One region of the Paenibacillus sp. FSL R5-0341 genome, then DNA from elsewhere that is predicted to be linked to it. Evidence: predicted binding sites of a transcription regulator. Region 1 holds the regulator's gene; each other region holds the start of a gene.
The links. Region 1 encodes NrdR, which represses ribonucleotide reductase genes. Its sites were predicted from a motif close to AACACNATATATNGTGTT; they were not measured.
Positions count from the first base shown of each region.

Region 1 (3,289 bases):
AATATAAAAACGATTTATCCTTATTCTCCCATTCACCAATGAATTTGTAAGCTAATGTATCAATAAGAATACCACTCATGCTTACATCACAGTGGTTTTTCCATGCACGAGCCATGCGGCAAAGTCTTTTCAAATTTTTATTTGTACTACTGTTTCTTGTGTTTATAGCATCAATTTCCTTACGCGGATCAGTTACCTTCCAACTTCCACCATTATTTGTGTCAGGATATGTATAACTATCGGCATCATTGATAAATGCAGGAACAATTTCAAAGTTTATATTATCCGTAAAATTTATTCCAACAACCTGCCCATCACCTTTAACATGAGAGCTACTATATGTTTTCTGAAGGGCTTCTTTGACTTCCTTCAATAATGCGGATTGCCCATTCCCACTGTAGTTGTTAAACTTTTGATAGGTAGCATACGGTAACTGTACGATCACATCAATATCACTTGTCCATATTTCTGTTCCCCGACCGTAAGAGCCAACATATAGACTGTGCGATGTTTCCGAGGAGTTGTTCCAGTAATCTTGATTTATGCGCTTCGTAATCTGTTTATATCTTTGTTGTACTGTACTTACAATAGAATCACTCATTCTAAGATTCGAACAAAACTGACTAAAGTTTTCGCTTACTGACATACTAACCCCTCCGGTTCTAGATTTATCCACTCAATGTCTTCCACCAAGGAAGATGTAAGACCTTTCTAAATTTTGCACCTTCTATGTAATAACATAGTAAAAAGCAGGAAAATATACCTACAATAATGATAGCCTATTCCAACTTCAAAATCCAGAAATTTTTCCCATATTCGACAAATTAAATGCTCCACAAGCGACAGGAGTATCATTTACTTTAGTCCTATAGGCTCCAGTCAACTACCTTAACAGCATCTACCTGATTACCTACCTTAGCACTATCTTCCCAGTGCATTGCCTGATTCGCAGTTTGTAGTGTACCTACGTTCTATCTCTTCGGGTCTCGATAATGCCAGTAATCGTGCTAAGCATCATTTTCTTCTTCTGCGAGGCCGCTGCCTAATTAAGCTTGCGCAGTTTAAAATATGCTGGGGAAACATCTCAAGTTCTTACCACTCAATTCGCTTGTCTTCCACCGTTAGCTTTTTGATCATTTTCTAGAATTCATAACGATTAGACGAGAGTATTTCACCAATATAAGAACATATTTTTTTAAAAGAACGTCGTTTATAAAGGAAGCACAACAATTCGATTAGTTTAAAATAGTTCCATAAATAAACCATATAAACATATGGAGCTTTGGACGCTCCTTGACTTATGCATAAATATTTTTGTCTTTTCAGCGCACCACTAATTTAAACCACAAAAAACCCAAGCGACATTAGCGCTTGGGCTTCTAAAAAAACGGTATCTCTGCCGTTTATGTGTATGTTTGGTGGAGCCTAGGGGGATCGAACCCCTGACCTCATCGCTGCCAGCGATGCGCTCTCCCAGCTGAGCTAAGGCCCCAGGATATAAAATTAACAACTTGTCCAACACTGCTACGTTCCGCAGACGACTCCTATATCATATAAAATCCAGCTTTCGCTGTCAATCACTTTTTGAAGCTTCAAAGTGATTGGAGAAGAACAACCGATTTCACTGGCACACACGGACTGGAACCCCAGACTGCTCTTCTCCCCTTACCCACTTCACTAATCCTCCAGATTGTCTTTGGACAATAGGGATTTTAGTTCTTTCATGAACATATTGATATCCTTGAACTGGCGATACACGGAAGCAAAGCGCACATACGCCACTTCATCGACTGGAAACAGCTGCTCCATCAATAGCTCACCAATCTGGCGACTCTCGACCTCAGCATCGGCTGTATTACGCAAAGACTTTTCTACCTCAGATACCATCATTTCCAGCGTCTCTACAGAGACTGGACGTTTCTCACAGGCTCGAATAAGCCCACGGAGAATCTTGTCCCGGCTGAACTCTTCCCGACTACCATCTTTCTTAATAACGATCAGTGGTGTTTCTTCAATCATCTCAAACGTTGTAAATCTTCTGGCGCACTGCTCACATTCACGACGGCGACGAATCGATTTTGATTCATTAGCCGGCCTTGAATCAAGGACTTTGGTGCCCAGAAAAGCGCAATAAGGACATTTCAAATCAGATCACTTCCCACGTTTTACTTTTTACCACATATTCCCTGTACTCATTTTGTAATGAAAAACGCATTGCCGACACATAATACTTTTACCAACCCGCGAGGAGGTGAACAGCAATGGCACAAAGCAACGGTAACTCCAACAACTTGGTGGTAACTAAAGCTTCCGCAGCCCTCGAACAACTGAAATATGAAGTTGCTCAAGAACTCGGAATCAGCATCCCACAAGACGGATACCAAGGTAACATGACTTCTTACGAGAACGGTTCGATCGGTGGATACATCACGAAGCGTCTGGTAACAATTGCAGAACAGCAATTGGCAGGTCAATACCAATAATATCTGCATCGTATTACGCTACACAGAGGAGCATGGAGCGGCCGGTGAATAACCGGCCTGCTCTGTGCTTCTACTTATATACTTAGAACGTATTATAGATCTTTACATACTGATTATAATAGTAAATGACCCTTTGTACATAGTGACGCGTCTCACCAAACGGAATATCTTTCACCGTATCAAATGAGCCATCCCATACACCATCTCTAAGCCAACTGTTTACTTTGCCTGGACCCGCATTATAGGCAGCGATCATAACCGCTTCATTGCCATCGAATTGATCGGACAGATTGCGCAGATACCATGTGCCTAATTGAATATTTCGTTCAGGCTCGTGCTTCAATTCCTCCAGCGAAGTGTCGGGAATTTTAGCTTGTTCCAGTATCCAGTTCGCCGTGTCCGGCATCAGTTGCATGAGCCCAATGGCACCACGTTTGGATTCCTTGCTTGTCTTAAAATTGGTCTCCACCTTGATAATGGAAGCAATCAGAAACGGATCAACCTCATAACTCTGAGATTGGGCGCGAATCTCTTCCTTATAATGAATCGGATAGAACCATGCCATCCAGTTTGTATTCAGAAATAGCACGAGTACAAAAGACACAAACATCAACAGCAGTACACGTTTCTTGCGTAATATTTTCATAACAAACCCTTACGCTGTAGATATGAGTCAATTTGCTGCTCCGTCGCAGGCCATAGGCCGCTGTTATCGATGACAATGTCTGCAAGCTGCTTTTTGCGCTCAATATCCATCTGTACATCCATCCGGGCTTCAGCCTGTGCCGCAGTCATTCCATCCCGAC
Region 1 covers NZ_CP150241.1:2,068,292-2,071,580, reverse strand. The annotation lists gene MKX75_RS09460 (nucleotidyltransferase) at 1-646, opposite strand, end outside; tRNA gene MKX75_RS09455 (tRNA-Ala) at 1,417-1,492, opposite strand; gene nrdR (transcriptional regulator NrdR) at 1,678-2,145, opposite strand; gene MKX75_RS09445 (alpha/beta-type small acid-soluble spore protein) at 2,262-2,483, shown strand; gene MKX75_RS09440 (lytic transglycosylase domain-containing protein) at 2,566-3,129, opposite strand; gene coaE (dephospho-CoA kinase) at 3,126-3,289, opposite strand, start outside.

Region 2 (3,289 bases), 140 kb from region 1:
GTTTTTCATGAATCCACTCTGTAAGTACGGTTCAGCTTCAAATGCTGGGAAAGCACCCTTCTCTGCTGCAATCTCTGCCGATGCCAGATAGGCCTCCTTTGCCATGAATCCATACAGTTTATCCAGAAATGCAAGAGATTCAGGACTGCCGTATCGAATACGCAGCTTAATCATCAGCTCTGCCAGTCCCATGGTACCAAGCCCAACCCGGCGTTCACGCTGCTGATTCAGTCTGTTTTCCTCAAAATGATATGGTGTTGCATCGATGACATTGTCCAAAAATCTAGCCGAGATCCGAGTGGTTTCCGCCAGTTCATCCCACGCCACATCATGATTCGTCTCATCGTAGAATTTGGACAGATTGATCGCTGACAGATTACATACACCCCAGGCAGGCAGACCCTGTTCCGCGCAAGGATTAGTACAGATAATCGGATTGAAGTACCAGCTGTTGGACATCTGGTTGTAGTACTCCATGAATACCACACCAGGCTCTGCCGATTTCCAGGCTGATTCAATAATGGTATGCCAGATTTCGCGAGCCTTCAGCGTTCGATAGTGCACCATCGAATGACCTGCGGCTTTCCATTGCTGCATATCCCCGTTCCACTCGGTGTCATAGTCCGGGTCGGTCGTATCGGGGAAAACCAAATCCCAATCTCCATCCTGCTTGACAGCCTCCATAAATGCGTTGCTCACACATACCGACAGATTGGCATTGGTCACCTGCCCCATCGTTTGTTTCACGGTAATAAAATCAAGCACATCCGGATGCCAGTCATTCATCATCAGCATGAGCGCACCCCGGCGGCTTCCGCCCTGTTCAATCAGTCCTGTCGTATAACTGAACAATCCACCCCATGATACGGAACCGCTGGATGATCCGTTGACACCTTTGACCACCGCTCGGCGAGGACGCAAAGAGGACAAATTAATGCCAACGCCTCCCCCACGTGCCATAATTTCTGTCATCTCGGTCAAAGTCCTCATGATGCCACCCCGACTGTCCTGCGGAGACGGAATGACATAACAATTGAAGAGTGTCAGCTCATCGCTTGCCCCCGCACCCGCAGCAATGCGACCACCAGGAACTAACTTCCAATCTTCCAACACGGAGCGGAACTTGGATTCCCATGTTGATTGCTGATCCGCAGTGGATTCGACAGCAGCCATCGCTTTGGCAAGACGGTTCCACATCTCTTCCGGTGTTTTTTCTATGTTGAGTGTCAATTTCTCTACGTTCGTCTTGATGATCTCTCCGCTTCGAGTCCTCACTTGTACAAGCTGACCCTGACGTTCTATGATTTCGCCCACTTCCTTGGTTGGGAACTTGGGATCATCCTTCGTTAATACCAATACAACATCCCCGACCTTGGCATGATTCGAATCAGCGTCCTTCCAAGCGTATCGGTCCAGAAATATTTTTTCGCTAAGTCCTTCTAATTGGTACGATTGTTGGTTCGATTTCATCGCTACATTCAACCTCCCCGAATAACGCTACATTTACACTATACGAATAAAGTATGATCAAACACCACATATAGTGATATAAATCAAGTATAATACACTATATATTGATTTTACATATGACTTTTATCACAGTCCATCTTCATAGACTCCTCTGCTCGGACAAACTTCTTCACACACCCTCAAACTCACGTATACAAAATCTGTGAATTTTTTGGGACAGAAAAAACCTGAAAAAGCGAAGCGTTCGCCTTAAAGCTTTCTGAAAGAAAGCTGCCTCGAAAGCATACGGTATCCCCGGGTTTTCCCCCTTTGGACAAGAGAATGAAAAAAATTTGTGGATAACAGCGATCGGAAGGTTATTCTGTCATCGGAGTGACAAGTGTAAATATTCCTTATTTGAACTTACATAGTTATGAACTGACTCTCATTCGTCCATACTATTACCTACGAATAAAACGTCATCACGTATGGCAGGGGAGGAAGCACCATGAACCGGAAAAACCCGCACCACACGAATCAACCTGTAGCCGAGCTGCCTGTTCCGTTGGAATTTGATCGGAGCTGGATTAATCAATTGGAATCCCGACTGGATAAAGGAGGTCCTTGGGGAGATTACCGACTCTTCCAACTCGGTATTCAAGCCGAAGAAACCAACCTGATTCCCAATTTTGACGAGATCCAATGTTTGAAGCATCTACAAGGCCTTACTCCACTCCCTCACCAGATGGACACTGCACGCAAAGTATTATTTGAAATGTCAGGCCGGGCCATTCTCGCCGATGAGGTGGGTCTGGGCAAAACCATTGAAGCCGGTCTCATTCTGAAAGAATATATGGTTCGGGGTCTCGTATCCAAGGTACTCATTCTTGTGCCAGCCTCTCTTGTGCTGCAATGGGTACGAGAGTTGAATTCGAAATTTGGCATCCCAGCCATTGCCCAGAAAAAGGCCTACTCCTGGCAGAATGAAGTGGTTGTTGCTTCCATGGATACAGCCAAACGTGATCCGCATAAAGATATGCTGCTAAATACCGACTACGACATGATTATTATTGATGAGGCCCACAAGCTCAAAAATAAGAAAACAACCAACTATCAATTCATGCTGAAATTGCGCAAAAAGTATTGCCTGCTGCTCACAGCTACACCTGTGCAGAACGATATGAGCGAGTTGTTTAATCTGATCAACCTGCTGAAGCCGGGTCAGCTGGGTCGTCAGGGTGACTTTGCAGCCAACTTTGTCGTCGACAAGCGGGTTCCGAAAAATCAGGAACAGCTTAAGAACGAGTTATCCAAAGTGATGATTCGCAACCGCCGCGGCGAAGGCCCCGTTCAATTTACCAAACGGAACGTCTCCAACGTGAATCTGCAACTATCGCCCGAAGAACAAGCGCTATACGATGGCGTGACTTCCTTTGTTAAAGACCAGTACCAGGAAGCTGGGGGCAACCTGAGCAGCATGCTCTCCCTTGTTACATTACAACGGGAAGTGTGCAGCAGTCGGGATGCTGTATTCGTAACACTGGTGAATCTGTCGAAGAAACTTCCGCTGGATTCTCCCCTTCGAGACAAGATTTGGGAACTCGTTGCCCATATTAAAGCGATCAAGGAGAATACCAAAGCCGAGAAAACGATGGAACTGGTTCGGAACATGAATGAAAAAGTAATTATCTTCACCGAATACCGGGCCACGCAGGAGTATCTGCTAAACTATTTCCGCAACAACGGACTTACGGCTGTTCCCTATCGGGGTGGCATGAACCGGGGCAAAAAAGATTGGATGATGGATCTCTTCCGCGGCCGTGTGCAGGCCATGATTGCA
Region 2 covers NZ_CP150241.1:2,209,293-2,212,581, reverse strand. The annotation lists gene MKX75_RS10160 (adenosylcobalamin-dependent ribonucleoside-diphosphate reductase) at 1-1,470, opposite strand, end outside; gene MKX75_RS10155 (SNF2-related protein) at 1,958-3,289, shown strand, end outside.
Region 2: the regulator NrdR is predicted to act here: its motif matches at 1,531-1,548, upstream of MKX75_RS10160 (adenosylcobalamin-dependent ribonucleoside-diphosphate reductase).

Region 3 (3,289 bases), 2.6 Mb from region 1:
TTCAGCAGATCGGCAACAGGCTCATTCGGAGCGAGCTGTTCGCCACCTTCCCATACACCCTCCCGCATCATGAAGTCCGATGCCTTGGCAGGTTGCACAGTCTGGATACGGTAGCGGTGCAACAGACCGTCAGCAGCATTATGCATCACGGATTCGAGGGCGGTGTAGAAACCTGCCCGATCGGCAACGGCTCTACTGCCCTGGCAGATGCCAAACCGGATGCCGAGCTTGACCAGGTTGATGGTATTGAATGACAGATTTCCCTTACCACTCTGACGATTACGCCCAAACCGGTCAGCCAGTGTACGTGTGCGGCATCCCATGGTGGCGATGATTGTATCCGGATCTTCCGGATGATAGAAGGGCAGGTTGAAGGAGGCATCCACATTGACAAAGTTGGGATACATCCGCCGGGATGAACAGGTGACTGCGAGACGGAATAAGTCATAGTTTGGCTCACCCTGAGCTTGATTGATCCCCTTTTTGCACTGGAAAATATGTTGGGGGAACACAGGTGTCTCCCCGTTGCCCAGACCACGTATAGTCGCTTCCAGCAATGAGCGTGATACTAACCGACCTTCCGCTGATGTGCATAATCCATAGTTCAGTGAAGTGAAAGGAATCTGTCCACCTGCCCGACTGCTCATCGTATTCAGGTTATGAATCAGCGATTCAGCAGCTTGTCCTGTCTCCAATTCAGTCTCTTCATAGGCGAAGGCATATGCCCGCGGACATTGATTCTTCGCTTCGATGCTGTCCAGATGAAGCTGTTCATCCTCAAGCAGGACATTCTCACCAAAGAGGCGTTGCCCTTTGCGGTAATGTTTGCGGAACGATCGCTGTACATAAGGCGCCAGATCCCAGTCAATCTTATTAGCTGATACACCGCCATATTGACTGTTCTGCTGGGATTGGAAGATGATCGCAACCAGAGCCATGGCAGACATGATCGTCTGAGGTGTGCGAACCGATCCGTTGCCTGTGTTGAAACCTGCAGCGAGGAGACGGTCAAACGGGATAAAGATACAGTTGGTCGTTCCGAGTGCATACTGATCCAGATCGTGTACATACAGATCCCCGTTCTCCACAGCTTGAGCAAGCTCTTCCGGCAATACATGACGCAGAGCATGCCACTTGGCGGTCTCCGAACCGAGTCTGCTCATCTTGCCGCTGAAGGAGTCTCCGTTCAGATTGGCATTTTCCCTCAGCGTATCGGCGTCTTCTGCGCCAATAATTCGTCGTCCCAGGTCGGATAATAGATCGGATGCCGGTGGAGTGGCATACTCAAGCATGTTCATGTAAGGTTCCTCCTAAAATGATTTCGGATATCATTCAATTTCCACATAACACTATATGTAGATTCGTATTATCCATTTATAAACTATATGTGGTTATTTGGGTGTGATAATGATCACATAGCTGATTTGGCAATATGGACGTTCCTTTAATTGCTGCGGATAAAGGTTCCCAAAGTCTGAGCGGAAGCGTATAATTTCTAGTTATTCTGCAAGTATAATATCCGAAGTCGGACAAGATGGGTTTTGATCAATACGAAGAGGAGATTTGACATGACTTTTCGGTTATTAAGCCATCCGTTTAAGACCTGCTTTTGTCCAAAAATGGGCTATGGGCAGGGAGTATGATTCTCTTATACTTCTACGGTGTTAATCATATAAGTATAGATTGTGACAGTTATTCGGATTTTTGATGACCCCTGTACGTGATTAAACATTCTGATATACAGATTTGAAAGTGCAGCTAAGATAAGAGGGGTGAATCATGGGGACGGCAGAAGGCATTACGAGAGGCTTCTATGAAGATATAAAGGAAGCTGCGGCCCATATCGTAGACGTATTAAGCGGTATATTGAAGGTCAATACCATCTTCGTTGCCACGAATGACGGGGTAACGAATGTCATTTTGGAGGCCTTTAACCGTACGGAAGAGTTAATCGTTAAAGGTAGTGTACTTTCATTTAACGAATCATATTGCAGTCTGGTATTAAGAGATAAGGGCAGTGTTCTTACCATTCAGAATACATGTGAACATCCGATGACACGATCTATGGATGTCACGAGTGGGCTCGGGAATCGTTTCTTCGTTGGCGTGCCCATCATGCGAAGATCCGGCGAAACATTCGGTACTATTTGTCTGATGGATAATCCTGATTACGTGATCAGCGAAACCGACATGAAGACACTGAATGCGATGGCTGTGTTCCTGGGTTATGTTGTCGATCTGGAGAGCACGCTGCATGTACAGGAACGGAAGCTTAGTGATTCGGAACAAATGCAAGAGCAGCTCCAGGCAGAGAAGGAACGAGCCGAATCGGAGGCCATGACCAAAGCGCAGATGCTAAAGCTGATGAGTCACGAGATTCGCAATCCGTTGAACGGCATCCTTGGACTGACGGATCTGATGCGTACTCCGGATATGTCTGAGGAGCAGTCGGAATATGTGAACATGATTGAGACGAGCGGCAATATCCTGCTCTCCTTGCTTAATAATATGATGAATTTCAATATTAATGAGGCAGGTAAAACCGTTATACATGATGATCCGTTCGATCTGGTCGGCACTATTGAGAATACCGTCTATCTCTATGCCGGGATTGCGGCGGGCAAGAACATTGAGTTGGGATTAAATCTCAAACTGAATGTGTCGCAAGTGTTCGTTGGTGATGAAGTCAAGATTGGACAGCTGCTTGCACATGTCATTCAGTATGCTATGGATTCAACGCGTGAAGGGTCGGTTCTGATCACGGCAGTGGTGAACGGAGAAGAGACTGAGGAGACCGGTACACTTGTGCTCAAGGTGAGGTACACGGGCCAGATGTTATTGGATATCCAAAAACTGATTGGAAGCAATCTGGGTTTGGCGGTAAGTCAGAATCTTGCTATTCTCATGCATGGCCGTATTCAGGTGGATCGTATGATGGAGAATGAGACGGAATTTCAGATTAGCCTTCCATTACGCAGGTACTGGGAGTTGCCACAGCTGGCAAGTGTTCAGCAGCGGTTAAAAGGCAGAAAGGTATTGCTTGCCAAAGACCCTGATATTCTGCAAGGCGTTTCTTCCCTGATGCGCAGATGGGAGATGGATGTGCATATGACCTCCGGTTCGACCGTAGCGCATGATTGGATCAAGGAAGGCTTCAAGCCGGATGTGGCCGTTGTAGATATGGGATTACGGGAAGGTGGCGCAGTCGATTTTGTACATGAACTGAAACAGCGGCTGGAGAATCTGCCCGTCCTTGCTCTGGTTCCCTATGGTATGCATATTGCCCTGC
Region 3 covers NZ_CP150241.1:6,055,037-6,058,325, reverse strand. The annotation lists gene MKX75_RS27190 (anaerobic ribonucleoside triphosphate reductase) at 1-1,298, opposite strand, end outside; gene MKX75_RS27185 (histidine kinase dimerization/phospho-acceptor domain-containing protein) at 1,780-3,289, shown strand, end outside.
Region 3: the regulator NrdR is predicted to act here: its motif matches at 1,346-1,363, upstream of MKX75_RS27190 (anaerobic ribonucleoside triphosphate reductase).